Regions from separate parts of the Fodinicola acaciae genome, predicted to be linked through region 2. Evidence: riboswitches for the same ligand, from Rfam matches in the RefSeq annotation. Region 2 holds a riboswitch; the other holds the start of a gene.

Region 1 (7,675 bases), on a different contig from region 2:
GGTCATCGCCTCGGAGGATGCCAAGATCTTCCTTGCGCCGGAAGCATCGTCCTATCTGGACGACAAGATCCTGGACGCCGGCCTGGACGACAAGGGCAACCCGGCCTTCGTGCTGGCCGAGCAGAAAGCGCAGCAGTAACAACTAGACTCTGGCGAACTGGCTCGGCTGCCGAGCCGGTTCGCTATCTCCCGGCCAGATACGCGGCCAAGCCGTCAAGGTGTTGCCGCAGGCCAAACTCGAAAAGTGCGTCGATGTCGCTGGCCTCCTCGTCGGTGACCTGGAGCGTTGCGACCAACGGGAAACGGCCACCCGCGAAGATCTCGTCGACCAGCGGCTGCAGCCGGCCCCACTTCTGTTCGGTGCTGACACCGGAGTTCAGCTGGTTTTCCAGCTCGATGCCGCGGCTGAGCGCCAGGCCGCCCACGTAGACGTGCACGCTGGTGATCGCTCGCAGTTTCTCCAGGTCTGACAGCGCCAGGCCGGCCATCCCGTGGAGTTCCCATTCCACCTGGGAAATGCCGCTCGGCAGCAGCGGTGGCCGGCTGATCGAGCCGAGGATCACCGAGGCGGCCCAGGGGTGGCGGCGATACGTCCGCCAATGCAGACGCGCGACGGCGTCGAGGTGCGCCCGCCAGCCGGCCGGCCGGGGATCTGGCAGCGGCTCGGCGCCGAGCACGGTGTTGGCCATCCGCCGCTCGAGTTCTTCTTTGCTTGGCACGTAATGGTAGAGCGACATCGTGCCGACACCGAGGTCGGCGGCGATCCGGCGCATGGAAAGCGCTGACAGGCCTTCCGCGTCGGCCAGTGCGATGCCGGCGCGTACGACCGCGTCCACCGTCAAGGTGGGTGATGCCAAGGATTTCGCCAGCGGCGGCGGCGTACGCACCGCCGTCCCGGCTCCGGGCCGGGTCTCGACGAGTTCTTGCTGCCGCAGCCAGCTGAGCACCTTCGTCGCCGTCGCCATCGCGACACCCCAGTCCGCGGCGATCCGCCGCGTCGACGGCACCCGGTCTCCGGGTCGCAGCTCACCGCTCTCGATCTGCCGGCGGATTTCCTTGCCGATGACCACATACGGTGGATCGTCCGTCGCCATCGTCGTCTCCTCGCGTACTAGTGCGCTTTGCGTCTGACCATATCAGCGTACTAGTGCGCACTGCTACCTGAGGCGTAGTTTCTGCTTGCTGTCGCGGCAAAAGGCGATCGCGTTGGTACGGTGTACGAACAATCGGCCGGACCAGAGGATCGGGACGTATGACGACCACAGTTCAGGGAAAGTCCATCGCGGCGGGACCCCGGCGGTCCTGGTGGCGCCGGCCGTGGATCGTGCCGTTGGCCTTGCTGGCGTTGCTGTTCCTCGCCTTCTCGTTGCCGCCGTACGCGACGCTCAATCCGGCGCTTTCGCGCGTCCCATCCTCGTTTCCGTTGCACTATCCGCTGTTGGTCGCGCACGTCGGCTTTGCCACGGTCGCGATGGTGACCTGTTGTTTCCAGGTGTGGCCGTGGTTTCGGCAGCACTATCCGGTGGCGCACCGCTGGCTCGGCCGGACGTACGTCTTCGCCGGTGTGTTGCCGGCTGGACTATGCGGCCTGATCATCGGCGCGGGCACGCCATTTGGCCTCGTCGCCGCCGGAAGTGACATCTCGCTCGCGTTGTTGTGGCTGTTCTGCACGATGGCCGGCTATCGCATGGCGCGGCGGCGCCGCTTCGCCGATCACCGGCGCTGGATGATCCGCAGCTTCGCGCTCACGTTTTCCATCATCACCAACAGGATCTGGGGGATCATCCTGTTCATTGTGTTCCTGCCGCAGGCGACCGGACCGGAGGCGGCACAGCAGATCGGTCCGCTCGGCGCTTGGCTGGGCTGGACGACCGTGTTGCTGTTCACCGAATGGTGGCTGGTCGAACGCCGGAAAGCCTAGTGTCCCGAGTCTGACTCGGGACACTAGATCACTAGACTCGGTGCGTCTCCAGGGATTCCGGTGCGAACAGCTCGGCCGGCGTCAGCAGCCGCTCGGCCAGGCCCTGCTCGTACGAATAACGCAGGAAGGTGCTCAGCGTCTTTTCGTTGGCGCGCAGGCCATACGGCCAGAAGTCGGCGCCCATCACGCGGCGCGTGTGCTCGACCGCGTCGTAGAGCCACGGCAGCATGTAGCGCGTCGCGGCCGTTTCCGCCAGCTGCGCCTGGACCTCGTGTTTTGCCGCCGTGAACGCCTGAAAGAGTGACCGTGCCAGCCAGCGGTGCTGGTCGTAGATCTCGCGCCGCAGCACGATCACATGCATGATCGGGAAAATCCCGGTCTCGGCGAAGTAGGCCTCCTCCGCCAGCCGCGGTGCCGCCAACAGCCGGCGCAACGACCTGTCACCGTCCAACATGGACGGTGGCGTACGCGGACTGTAGAGCGCGTCGATCTCGCCGGCCAACAGCATCTCGGTCAGCGTACGGTCAGCCGGAATCGGCTCCACCTCGACACCACCTGGCAGCCGCAACTCGATTTTCTCCACGCGTCCCGGCTGGTGCAGGCCACCGGTCCGATAGCGAACGGATTCCACCGGCACATCGTGAAACTCGGCCAGGATGCCGCGCTGCCAGACGGCCGCGGTGACCTGGTATTCCGGCACGCCGACGACTTTTCCGCGCAGCTGCGCCAACTCGTGCATCGCATTGTCTGCACGTACGTAAATGCCGTTGTGCCGGAACGCGCGCGACGGAAACACTGGGATGGCGACGAACGGCGCGGCACCAAAAAGAGACAGGACGTACGACGAGAGCGACATCTCCGCGGCGTCGAACTCCTGATAGCGCGCCATCCGGAAGAAGGTCTCCTCGACCGGCAGCCGCAGATAGGTCAGATCGACCCCCTCGGGCCGGATCCGGCCGTCCGCGAGCGCCTGCGTGCGGTCGTAATCCCAGCATGCCAACGTGATCGGCACTCGTACGCTCACCGCGCCTCCAGGTAGGTCGCCGGGTATATGCCTATGCGTCGTAGTATTACCGGAACCAACTGAGCGTCCGGCCGGAACAGGAGGAGCGGACGGTGTCGCTGCGCCACGCGTTGCTCGCTTTGCTGGAGGCCGAGCCGATGAGCGGTTACAGCCTGGCCAGGTTTTTCGAGCAGTCGGTGGCCTACGTCTGGCACGCACCGCATTCGCAGATTTATCCGGAGCTGCGGCGGATGCACGAGGCGGGGCTGATTTCCGGCCGGTCGGAAGCGCGCGGCACCCACGCGACCAAGACGATTTACACGCTCACCAAAGAAGGACGCGCGGAGTTGGCGCGCTGGGTCGAGGAGGTCACGCCGTCGCAGCGCGAACGGGACGCCGGCTATCTCAAGGCGAGCTATCTGGAATACGCCAGCTTTGCCAGTGCGCGCAAGCAGTTTGAGGCACACCGCGCGCATCACGAGGAACAGCGGCGGCGCTGGGAGGCGCACGTACGCAACCTGGAAAACCGCGACACCGACCTGCTGCGCATCCGGCTCGCGCAAAACGCTGAGCTGGCCGACGCGGTGGTCGCGTACAAGGTGCACGTCTATCACGGCCTCATCGACCGTGCGAAACACGAAGTCCGCTGGGCCACCGCCGGCCTGAAGCTGGTCGACGAGCTGGAAGCCGGATTTCGCGCCGGAAAGAAGGCGGCGCCGCGCAAACGCAGGACCGGATAGCCGGCGCGCCCTGGCGTCTGGTTTCGCGCATCCAAGTGCCTCCCGACCCGCCGACGACTCAAGATATACGTATCGAGTGACCTAAACAACGCGGTGCGTAGTCTTTGCGGTGATTTCACGCGCTATGTCCGCGGAGACTGTTGTTTATGTCTCGCCATACCTATATCTTGGAATACGCGCCGGACCGGGCCCCCGACCGGCCCGGCGCACTCGACCGATGGTGCTGCCTGGTCGTCGGGCACGACTTCCATGGCGGATCGGTCATCGTTGTTTTTCCTGGGGTCGGAGCCCCCGGACCCCCGTCCGTGTGGTCGGGTCGCGTCGGGTGCCTGCGAGTTGGCGGCAGGCCTTTCCCCGCGTCGGATCGGATGGTCCGGTTCCGTTGGAAGTGGTGCGGCGATCGTCGATGGCGGCGCGGGCGTGTGATGTGGTCGCGGCGCGGGGCTCCTTGACACTGCGGAAACGGCTGTGGTTGCGTACGAGGGTTCGTCGACGGCAGTGGAGGAAGCCGGTGTGAATCCGGCGCGGTCCCGCCACTGTTAGCCAGGCCACCCAGCCCGGCAGCCAGGAACTCCGGCCGTCGATCCTTCGTCCCGAGGCGTGGACACCTCGAGGAAGGCGTGTCGATGCTGCGTGGCGTGCCGCTCGCACTGCTCGCGGGTACGTTGCTCGACGGCGTTCTCGGCGACCCGCGGCGCGGCCACCCGGTCGCGGTTTTCGGCCGCGTCGCGGCATCCCTGGAAAACCGGATGTGGGCCGACAGCCGACCACGCGGCGCGGCGTACGCCGCAACCCTCGTCGGCGGCGCGGCCCTGGTCGGCGTCGCCGGACAGCGGTCGTGGACGATCACCGCGGCGGCGACCTGGACCGTTCTTGGCGGCACCTCGCTCGTACGCGAAGGCCGGCACATGCGGACTTTGCTGGCCGGCGGCGATCTCCCGGCGGCACGGCAGCGGCTGAGCCACCTGTGCGGCCGCGACGCCACCGAGCTGGACGCGTCCGAGCTCAGCCGGGCGACCGTCGAATCGATTGCCGAAAACACCTCCGACGCGGTCGTCGCGCCGCTGTTCTGGGGTGCCGTGGCTGGACTGCCGGGCCTGCTGGCATACCGAGCGGTCAACACCTTGGACGCGATGGTCGGTCATCACAACCCGCGCTACGCGCGTTTTGGCTGGGCTGCGGCCAGACTCGACGACCTGGCCAACTGGCTGCCGGCGAGGATGACCGGCTTTCTCGCCGCGGCACTGGCCCCGACGGTCGGCGGCAATCCCGTCCACACCTTGCGAACGATGTTTCGGGACGGCGGCGACCATCCGAGCCCGAATGCCGGCCGGTGCGAGGCCGCGTTCGCCGGCGCGCTCGGCGTACGGCTCGGCGGCGCCAACCGCTACGGCGATCGCGTGGAGATACGCGGAAATCTCGGATCCGGCAGGGCACCGACGGCCGACGACATCGCGCGTGCTGCTCTGCTTTCCCGCCTGGTCGGCGCTGCGGCGGCGGTTTTGTTCGCGTTTACGCGAAAGGTGCTGTCATGAGCGGCGCGTTGTTGGTCGCCGGCACCACATCGGACGCCGGCAAGAGCATGGTGACCGCTGGCCTGTGCCGCTGGCTTGCTCGCCAGGGGGTCAAGGTCGCGCCGTTCAAGGCGCAGAACATGTCGCTCAACTCCGCGGTTACCCGCGATGGCGCGGAAATCGGCCGCGCGCAGGCCGCGCAGGCGGCCGCCGCCGGGATCGAGCCGGAGGCCGCGATGAACCCGGTACTGCTCAAACCCGGCAGCGACCGGCACAGCCAGGTCGTGTTGCTCGGCCGGCCGATCGCCGAAGTCAGCGCACTTTCCTACCATGAGGTGAAAGCGCGGCTCCGCGACGCCGTACTCGACTCGCTCGCGGACCTGCGCTCACGCTATGACGCGGTGATCTGCGAAGGCGCCGGCAGCCCGACCGAGATCAACCTGCGCGCCACCGACATCGCCAATCTCGGCCTGGCCCGCGCCGCTGGCCTGCCGACGCTGGTGGTGGGTGACATCGACCGTGGCGGTGTTTTCGCAGCCATGTTTGGCACATTGGCGCTCCTCGAACCCGCCGACCAGGCGCTGATCTGTGGTTTCGTCGTCAACAAGTTCCGCGGCGATCCAGGCCTGCTCGGTCCGGGTCTGGCCGGCCTGCGGCAGTTGACCGACCGCCCGGTGGCAGGCGTGTTGCCGTGGGTACGTGGACTTTGGCTGGACCTCGAGGATTCACTGGCGCTCGCCGCGGACCTGCCGGCCGTAGGACCGCCGGTCGGTGCGGACATGTTGCGCGTCGCGGTCGTACGTTTTCCGCGGATTTCGAATTTCACCGATGTCGATCCATTGGTCGCCGAGCCAGGCGTCGCCGTACGTTTCGTTACACGCCCGGAAGAACTGTCCGACGCCGACCTCGTCGTGTTGCCTGGCACACGCGCCACAGTCTCGGATCTGTCCTGGATGCGCGACAACGGCATCGCCGACGCGATTTCGCGACGTGCGGCGGCGAGGCAACCGGTGCTTGGCATCTGCGGTGGTTACCAGATGCTCGCCGGTGTCATCCACGACGATGTGGAGAGCAGACAGGGGAAAGTCACCGGGCTTGGCGTCCTTCCCACGGCTGTCCACTTTGCAGCCGAAAAGGTGCTCGGGCGGCCGACCGGACGCGCGTACGACCAGGATGTCGATGGCTACGAGATCCACCACGGCCGCGTTTCGGTCTCCTCCGGTGATTCTTTTCTGGACGGCTGCCGGTCCGACAGCGTCTGGGGGACCAGCTGGCACGGAATCCTCGAAAACGACGGGTTTCGGCGATGCTTTCTCGCCGAGGTCGCGGCGGTCGCCAACCGCCGCTTCGTCCCGGCCGAGGTGAGCTTTTCCGCCGTACGACAAAGATCGCTGGACATCGCCGGGGATCTGGTGGCCGACAACCTGGACACCGGTTATGTGCTGCGACTGCTGGAAGCCGGTCCGCCGGCCGGACTGCCGTTCGTGCCGCCAGGTGCGCCGGACCTTGAGGGGGAAAGCCCGTGACTGCGCCGATCTTTCCGCTCAGCGCGGTCGTCGGGATGGACGACCTGCGCCTCGCGCTGGTGCTGAACGCGGTTTCTCCGGCGATCGGCGGTGTGCTCGTACGCGGTGAGAAAGGCACGGCGAAGTCCACCGCTGTGCGCGCGTTGGCAGCGGTCCTGCCGGCGGTGGCCGTCGTCGGCGGCTGCCGTTTCAGCTGCGATCCGGCCGATGCCGACCCGTCATGTCCGGACGGGCCGCACTGCTCGACGGATCCGGCCGAGAACCGTCCGGCGCGGCTGGTCGAGCTGCCGGTCGGCGCGAGCGAGGACCGGTTGGTCGGCGCGCTGGACATCGAGCGTGCGCTGGCCGAAGGTGTCAAGGCGTACGAGCCGGGCCTGCTCGCGGCGGCACATCGCGGGATTCTCTACGTCGACGAGGTCAACCTGCTCGGCGACCATCTGGTCGACCTGCTGCTCGACGCGGCCGCACTCGGCACGTCCTATGTGGAGCGAGAAGGGGTGTCGGTGCGGCACCGCTCGCGTTTTCTGTTGGTCGGCACGATGAATCCGGAGGAAGGCGAGCTGCGGCCGCAGCTGCTCGACCGATTTGGCCTGACCGTCGAGGTGGCCGCGCCACGGAAGGTCGACGACCGTGCCGAGGTGGTCCGCCGGCGGCTCGGATTCGACGCGGATCCGGCCGCCTTCACCGCTCGTTTCGCTGAACAGGAACGAAAGTTGTCGGAGCGGATCGTACGCGCGCAGGCGTCGCTGTCCGATGTGGACCTGCCCGATGCCGCGCTGCGACAGATCGCGTCGGTGTGTGCCTCCTTCGAGGTGGACGGCCTGCGCGCCGACATTGTCATTGCTCGCACGGCAATCGCGCACGCGGCCTGGCAGGAGCGGCAGACCGTCGACGCCGAGGACGTCCGTGTCGCGGCTCGGCTCGCGTTGCCGCACCGGCGTCGCCGGAATCCGTTCGACGCACCGGGACTG
Region 2 (7,675 bases):
GAACTTGTCCCCAATTACGGCGAAGACTGTCCGGTCGCCGTCGTCGCGATGGCGAGCCGACCAGACGAGATCATTCTGCGCGGCACGTTGGCCGACATCGCGGCCCAGGTGCGGGCAGCCGGCATCCGTCGTACGGCGGTCATCGTCGTCGGCCGCGTCCTCACGGCCGGAGACTTTCCCGACAGCCACCTCTATTCGGCGGCTCGTGACCGGCCGACGATGACTCCGGCGCGGTCTATGACGACGACGTCGACCACGACCGGTGCCTCCCGGAGCACCGATTGAGCGACCGTACGTGCGCCGTCGGCGACCAGATCTCCAAGTGGCAGGCCCGCTTTCTGGCAGATCTGCAGTGCGCCGAGCGCGGTGTTGGCCGCGCGCACCTGCTCCACCAAGTCCTGCGAGCCACCGGCCGATGCCACCAAGGTGGCGAGAAAATCCGGACTGACCTGCGAACGGCCGGAATGCAGGTCCAGATGTCCGTCCGCCAGCTTGGAAAGCTTGCCGATGCCGCCGGCGATGGTCAGCCGCGGCACCGGATGCCGTCGCAGGTATTTCAGCACGGCACCGGCGAAATCACCCATGTCCAGCAGCGCATCGTCCGGCAGGCGGTAAAGCTCGGCGGCGACGCGTTCGGACGTGCTGCCGGTGCAACCCGCGACATGCCGGCGGCCGGCGGCGCGCGCCACGTCGATGCCGCGGCGGATGCTGTCGATCCAGGCCGAGCAGGAATACGGCACCACGATGCCGGTCGTGCCGAGGATCGAGAGGCCACCGAGAATGCCGAGCCGCGGATTCCACGTACGGCGAGCGATTTCCTCGCCGTCGTCAACGGAAACCTCGACGACGACATCGCCGCTGCCGCCATACAGCGCGGCAACCTTGCCGAGGTGCTCTCGGATCATCCGCCGCGGCACCGGATTTATCGCCGGCTCGCCAACGTCCAGCGGCAGGCCCGGCTTCGTCACCGTGCCGACACCAGGACCCGCGCGAAAAGTCACACCGGAGCCACCGGGACGTACGGTCGCACCGATCACCGCGCCATGCGTCACGTCCGGATCGTCGCCGGCATCCTTGACGATCGCGGCGGAAGCTTCACCCGGTCGCAACGACTCACGTGCCAGCGCGAAAGCTGGTTGCTGTCCGCGCGGCAACGTGATGCGCACCGAATCTGGGAAATCTCCGGTGAGCAGCGCCGTGTACGCGGCCGTCGCGGCGGCGGTCGCACACGCGCCGGTCGTCCAGCCATGACGCAGCTCGGTCATCCGTGACCGCGCGCATCCTGGTTCTGGGCGGCACCGGCGAGGCGCGCCGGTTGGCCGCACTGCTGCAAAAACGCTATGCCGTCGTGTCGTCGCTGGCTGGCCGGGTGAGCAATCCAGCGCTGCCGGTCGGAAAAGTGCGGATCGGCGGTTTCGGCGGGGTCGAGGGCCTGACGGTTTGGTTGCGGGACAACGACATTGACGCGGTCATCGATGCGACGCATCCATTCGCGAGCACGATGACCGCGTCCGCCGCCGAGGCGACGCAGCGGCTCGGTCTGCCTTTTGTGGTCGTCCGCAGGCCACCCTGGCAACCGCAGCCTGGCGACGACTGGCTGTGGGTCGACGACATCGCGGCGGTGCCGGCGGTCCTGCCGGGAGAGCGCGTCTTCCTGACGACCGGCCGCACGGATCTGGCGGTCTTCGCCGATCTGGACGCCTTCTGGTTTCTGGTGCGTACGGTCGATCCGCCGCGGCCTCCATTGCCGAAACGGTGCGCGGTGATCCTCGACCGTGGACCGTACACAGTGGACGGTGAGCTGGCGCTGCTCCGCGAGCATCGAATCGACGTGCTGGTCAGCAAGAACAGCGGTGGCGAGCTGACCGCCGCGAAGCTCGTCGCGGCACGCGAGCGCCGTCTCCCGGTCGTGATGGTGCGCAGGCCACCGCTGCCGCCGGTCGAGACGGTGGCGTCGGAGCAGGAGGCCGTTCATTGGCTGCGCGATGTCATTCCGGATAGCGGCGCGGCGTGAAGACGATCTGACGACCGTCGCGTTCGGCCATCCGCGTCTGCGACGAGCCGACGATCAGCAGCGTACGCATGTCCACTTCGGACGGATCGAGATCCTCGAGGCGGACGGCGCGTACGCTTTCGGCCGGGCCGCCGGCATCTCGGCCGATCACCACCGGCGTGTCCGGATCGCGGTGCTTCAACAGAAGATCGCGAGCGTCGACGAGCTGGTGCCTGCGAGTGTGAGACGCGGGGTTGTAGATGGCGATCACCAGGTCGGCCTCAGCCGCCGCGGCCAGCCGGCGCTCGATCGCCGACCACGGTTTGAGCCGGTCGGACAACGAAATCACGCAGTAGTCATGGCCAAGCGGTGCGCCGATCCGGCTGGCAACGGCCTGCGCGGCGGTTACTCCTGGCAGCACGGTGACCGGCACGTCCACGTATTCCGGCTGGCACGCGACCTCCAGAACCGCCGTCGCCATCGCGAAAACTCCAGGGTCACCCGAGGAGACGACAGCGACGCGGCGGCCTTCCTGTGCGAGGCGGAGCGCGAGTGCCGCTCGCTCGGCCTCGACGCGGTTGGGCGAGGGATGCTTGCGTTGCCGCGGACTGTCCGGCAGCCGCTTGAGATATGTCCGATAGCCGACCAGATCGTCGGCTTCAGCGATCGCCGTGGCGGCTTCAGGCGTCAGCCAAGGCCGGCCGGCTGGTCCCAGCCCAACGACGGTGACGCCACAGCCGGGTCGGTCGGAGCGTCGCGAGCTTGGCAGCAGAGCCACCGAAAAGTACGGCACGTCCGCAGCGTCCACAGTGGACAGTGGAGCGACCCGCTGGCGAGAGGTCGTGGCGCGCTCCACATACCAGGCCTCGTCCAGTTTCCCGGCCTCGGCGAACGCGGACCGTACGCTCTCGAACGAGCGGCCGAGCTTCATCACCGCGGCCGTGTCGGTCTCCGCCAGCCGCCTGGCGAGCTCTGCCGGCGGCAGAGTTCCCGGCAGTACGGTGAAAACCTCGTCGCGCTCCGCGAGCGGCTGGCCGACCTGGGCGGCCGCCGCGCTCACCGAAGTGACACCGGGGACGATTTCGGTCGGATAGCGGTCGGCAAGTCGTTTGTGCATGTGCAGATAGGAACCGTAGAAAAATGGGTCGCCTTCACACAGCAGCGCGACATCCCGTCCGGCGTCGAGATGAGCGGCCAGCCGCATGGCGCTTTTCTGGTAGAACTCGTCGATCGCGCCCTGATAGCCACCGGGATGATCGGTTTTCTCCGTTGTCACCGGATAGACGAGCGCTTCCTCGATCTGGTCGTCGCGTAGGTATGGCGCCGCGACCTGCCGTGCGATGCTTCGGCCGTGGCGCGCGCTGTGATAGGCGATCACCTCCGCGGCGCCGATCAGCCGCGCCGCCTTGATGGTCACCAGCTCCGGATCACCGGGGCCGAGCCCGATCCCGTAAAGGCGTCCTGTTGGCACGGACGTGTTCACTCCTGTTCACTCGCGATTGCGTTGATGGCGGCGACCGCCATCGCGCTGCCGCCGCGACGACCGTGTACGACGACGAACTCCAGGCCGCTGTCGGACAGTGCGCGTTTGGACTCGGCGGCACCGACAAATCCCACCGGCAGGCCGAAAACGGCGGCTGGTGTGCCGGCACCTTCGGCGACCATTTCCAACAGCCGAAATAGCGCGGTCGGTGCGTTGCCGATGGCGACGACTGCACCGGCGAGGCGATCGCGCCACAGTTCCAGTGCGGCGGCACTCCTGGTCGTACGTAGTTTCCTCGCCAGCTCGGGGACTGTCGGATCCGTCAGCGTACAGACGATGTCGTTGTCGGCTGGCAAGCGGCGCCGCGTGATGCCGCTGGCGACCATGGCGGCGTCACACAATATCGGTGCGCCGCCTCGCAAAGCCTGACGTGCCATAGCGCCGACGCCTGACGACCACGCGAGATCGTCGACCAGATCGGTCATGCCACAGGCGTGAATCATCCGCACGGCCACCTTTTCCAAGTCGGGTGGCACCCTGCCGAGATCGGACTCGGCGCGGATCGTCGCGAAGGACCGGCGATAGATTTCCGCGCCATCCTTGAGATAATCGGTCACCGGAGACCTCTCACAACCTGGACCGGCGACGCGGTCAGCCGGCCGTCGACCTGGTATCCGTCCGGTGTCGCGACGATGTCGATCGCGTCGCCGGCTGGCCGGCCACATCGGCGTCCGCAACCCGACCAGTGAACGGGGCGGCCAGATGTCAGATGTGAGACGGAAAGTGCGGCGTCGGCGCGTACGTCTGCCAGCGCGCTCGCGCATCGCGGCCGACCGGCACATGACGTGACACCGATCCACGCCGAGTCGGGATCGACGATCAGGCCAGCGGCCAGCAAAGCCTCGGCATCTCCGCCAGGAACGAAAATGCTGCGCCACGGCGTTATTCGTACGTCCACGGTCATCGCGGCAGCCTGGTTCGCGGTGAGCCGGCCGAGCGGCACACCGACGACGAGCGGATCCCGGCCGACGGTTGTCGGTTTTGCCGACGCGTACGCGCTGATCTCGCCACCGGCCCTTAGCGCGAGGCGCCGAGCGACGTTCGCGGGACCGTCGGTCAACTCGGCCAGTCGCCAGGCAGTCGATTCCTGGGCGACGCGCTCGGCGAGAAATGCTTCGGCGGTCGCGCGTACGGTGGCGGCGGCATCTCCCGCTGGCACCCGGATTCCGGTGTCCTGGCCGGCGAGGACCAGCGCGAAACCGGCGGATTTCGTCGCGATGAGACCAATATCACCGGCCAGGCCGATCACGTCGCCTCGACCGTCGTCGACGACGACCAGGAAACGACCCGGCAGCGCCGCCAGCGACGGCGTGTCCACCAGCGCTGAATCGATCGCCGCGACCAGCGGATGTACGTCGAGCAGCCCACCGGAACGACCGCTGAGTGGCGACGCGATGATGTTGCGTATCCGCTCATGCGTGGCCGACGGAAGCAGTCCGGCCGCCGCCAGTCGGTGTGCCAAATCGATTTCCGCGCCTGCCGGCAAAGCCCTGATCTGGATGTTGGCGCGGGAGGTCAGCTCGAGTGTGCCGTCGCCGAGTTCTTGGGACGCCGTCCGCAATATCGCGAGTTGGGCGGCGGTCAGCGCGCCACCCGGAAGGCGTACGCGCGCCAGCCCGCCATCGGCGGCGGGATGCACGCGCAGCGCTCCGGGACAGCGGTCGGCTGCCTCACGCTGCACGGATGTCGTCACCCGCCGGATACTACTTGCCGTTTCGCGTTTGACCAGACCTGCCTTAGAGTGGGGCTGCCAACTGAACAGCGATGACGGTGCAGGAAGCCGGTGCGAATCCGGCGCGGTCCCGCCACTGTGACCGGGAAGCGACCCCCGCGACACGCCACGGCCGACACGGCTGGAAGGCGCGGGGTGAGCGGTGATCCGGGAGCCAGAACACTCGCCGTCGTCGTGCCACGACCCCGGAGCGCGGACTCCGGAGGAGAGGATGCACAGGCATGATCCTGCTGCTGTCGACGTCGGACACCGACCTGCTGTCGGCCCGCGCGAGCGGTGCGAATTTCCGGCTGGCCAACCCGGCGCGTACGGACGTGGCCGATCTGCCGCGACTGCTGGAAAACATCGACCTCGCCGTGGTGCGCGTTCTCGGTGGCCGCCGTGCCTGGCAGGACGGCCTGGATGCGCTGCTGGCCAAAGGCATTCCGTTGGTCGTGTTGAGCGGCGAACAGTTGCCGGACGCCGAGCTGATGGAGTTGTCGACCGTGCCGATCGGCGTCGCGGCCGAGGCGCACGCCTATCTCGCGCATGGCGGACCCGCGAATCTGGCGCATCTGTATGCATTCCTGTCCGACACGGTGTTGTTGACCGGTTTCGGCTTCGCGGCTCCGGAACCGATGCCGCTGTGGGGTGAGTTGGAGCGTACGAGCACTGGCAGCGGTCCGGTTGTCGGCGTGCTCTACTACCGCGCTCATCATGTGGCTGGCAACACGGCTTTCGTGGAAGCCCTATGCGCGGCCATCGAGGCGGCCGGCGGTGAGACCTTGCCCGTGTTCTGCGCGTCTCTGCGTACGGCGCCAGCGGAAATGCTGGCCAGACTGGGAAAAGTCGACGCGCTGGTGGTGACCGTGTTGGCAGCCGGCGGCACGACACCGGCGGCGGCCACCGCCGGCGGTGACGACGATGCGTGGGATGTCGGCGCACTGGCCGAGCTGGATGTCCCGATCCTGCAGGGACTGTGCCTGACCAGCGACCGGAACACCTGGTCTGACAACGACAACGGCCTGTCGCCGATGGACGTGGCCACGCAGGTGGCCGTGCCGGAGTTCGACGGCCGACTGATCACCGTACCGTTTTCGTTCAAGGAGACCGATTCCGACGGCCTGACGCGCTATGTCGCCGATCCGGAGCGGGCCGCTCGCGTCGCCGGGATCGCGGTCGCGCATGGCCGGCTGCGGCACGTCGCCGCGGCTGACCGCCGGATCGTCCTGATGTTGTCGGCGTATCCGACCAAGCATTCCCGGATCGGCAACGCGGTCGGACTGGACACGCCGGCTAGCGTCGTACGGCTGCTGGAAAAGATGCGGTCCGCCGGCTATGTCGTCGGAGATCTTCCCGGTGTGGCCGCGCAGGACGGAGACGCGCTGATGCACGCGCTGGTGGAGGCCGGCGGCCAGGATCCGGAGTGGTTGACCGACGAGCAACTGTCCGGCAACCCGATCCGGATCTCCACGGCGAAATACCGCGCGTTCTACGACACGCTTCCGCCGGATCTGCGACAGAGCATGGAAGAGCACTGGGGACCGCCGCCAGGTCAGTTGTACGTCGACAATGGCGACATCGTGCTTGCCGGCCTGCGCGGTGGAAACGTCGTGGTGATGGTGCAACCTCCGCGCGGATTCGGCGCGAACCCCATCGCGATCTACCATGATCCCGACCTGCCGCCAACGCACCACTATCTGGCCGCCTACCACTGGCTGGCCGAGGATTTCGGTGCGCACGCGGTGGTCCACGTCGGCAAGCACGGAAACCTCGAATGGCTGCCGGGAAAGACGGTCGGCATGTCCGCCTCCTGCGGCCCGGACGCCGCTTTGGGCAACCTGCCGCTGGTTTATCCTTTCCTGGTCAACGATCCCGGTGAAGGTACGCAGGCGAAGCGCCGCGCACACGCGACGTTGATCGACCATCTGGTGCCGCCGATGGCACGTGCCGACAGCTACGGCGATCTGGCCCGCCTGGAGCAACTTCTCGACGAACACGCCAACATCGCGGCAATGGATCCGGCCAAGCTGCCGGCCATCCGCGCGCAGATCTGGACGCTGATCCAGGCGGCCAAGCTGGACCACGATCTGGGTCTGGACGACCGGCCGCATGACGCGGAGTTTGACGATTTTCTGCTGCACGTCGACGGCTGGCTCTGCGAGGTGAAGGACGCGCAGATCCGTGACGGCCTGCACATTCTCGGCGAAGCGCCGATCGGTGCGGCGCGGGTCAACCTGGTGCTGGCCATGTTGCGCGCACGACAGCTGTGGGGCGGCCGCCACGCGCTACCTGGCCTGCGCGAAGCCCTCGGTCTCACCGACGGCGCTTCACTGTCCACTGTGGACGATCATGAGGCAACGGCACGGTCGCTGGTCGAGCGGATGGAGGCCGCCGGCTGGACCGCGGCGGACGAGGTCGTACGCGA

The links. Region 2 has a riboswitch for cobalamin ahead of cobN (cobaltochelatase subunit CobN). Riboswitches for the same ligand answer to the same signal wherever they lie in the genome.
Region 1: linked by a shared signal. The riboswitch ahead of GNX95_RS21550 (cobalamin biosynthesis protein) and the one ahead of cobN (cobaltochelatase subunit CobN) in region 2 are both predicted to bind cobalamin.

The regions. Positions count from the first base shown of each region.
Region 1 covers NZ_WOTN01000002.1:1,342,487-1,350,161, forward strand. Annotated here, with positions in the region: gene GNX95_RS21525 (hypothetical protein) at 1-139, shown strand, start outside; gene GNX95_RS21530 (TetR/AcrR family transcriptional regulator C-terminal domain-containing protein) at 183-1,094, opposite strand; gene GNX95_RS21535 (DUF2306 domain-containing protein) at 1,253-1,921, shown strand; gene GNX95_RS21540 (substrate-binding domain-containing protein) at 1,953-2,945, opposite strand; gene GNX95_RS21545 (PadR family transcriptional regulator) at 3,038-3,664, shown strand; cobalamin riboswitch at 4,130-4,260, shown strand; gene GNX95_RS21550 (cobalamin biosynthesis protein) at 4,291-5,199, shown strand; gene GNX95_RS21555 (cobyric acid synthase) at 5,196-6,704, shown strand; gene GNX95_RS21560 (magnesium chelatase subunit D family protein) at 6,740-7,675, shown strand, end outside.
Region 2 covers NZ_WOTN01000001.1:938,092-945,766, forward strand. Annotated here, with positions in the region: gene cobM (precorrin-4 C(11)-methyltransferase) at 1-285, shown strand, start outside; gene GNX95_RS04300 (cobalt-precorrin-5B (C(1))-methyltransferase) at 192-1,265, opposite strand; gene GNX95_RS04305 (cobalt-precorrin-6A reductase) at 1,268-2,014, shown strand; gene GNX95_RS04310 (precorrin-2 C(20)-methyltransferase) at 1,989-3,464, opposite strand; gene GNX95_RS04315 (precorrin-8X methylmutase) at 3,473-4,093, opposite strand; gene GNX95_RS04320 (nitrite/sulfite reductase) at 4,090-5,229, opposite strand; cobalamin riboswitch at 5,288-5,453, shown strand; gene cobN (cobaltochelatase subunit CobN) at 5,490-7,675, shown strand, end outside.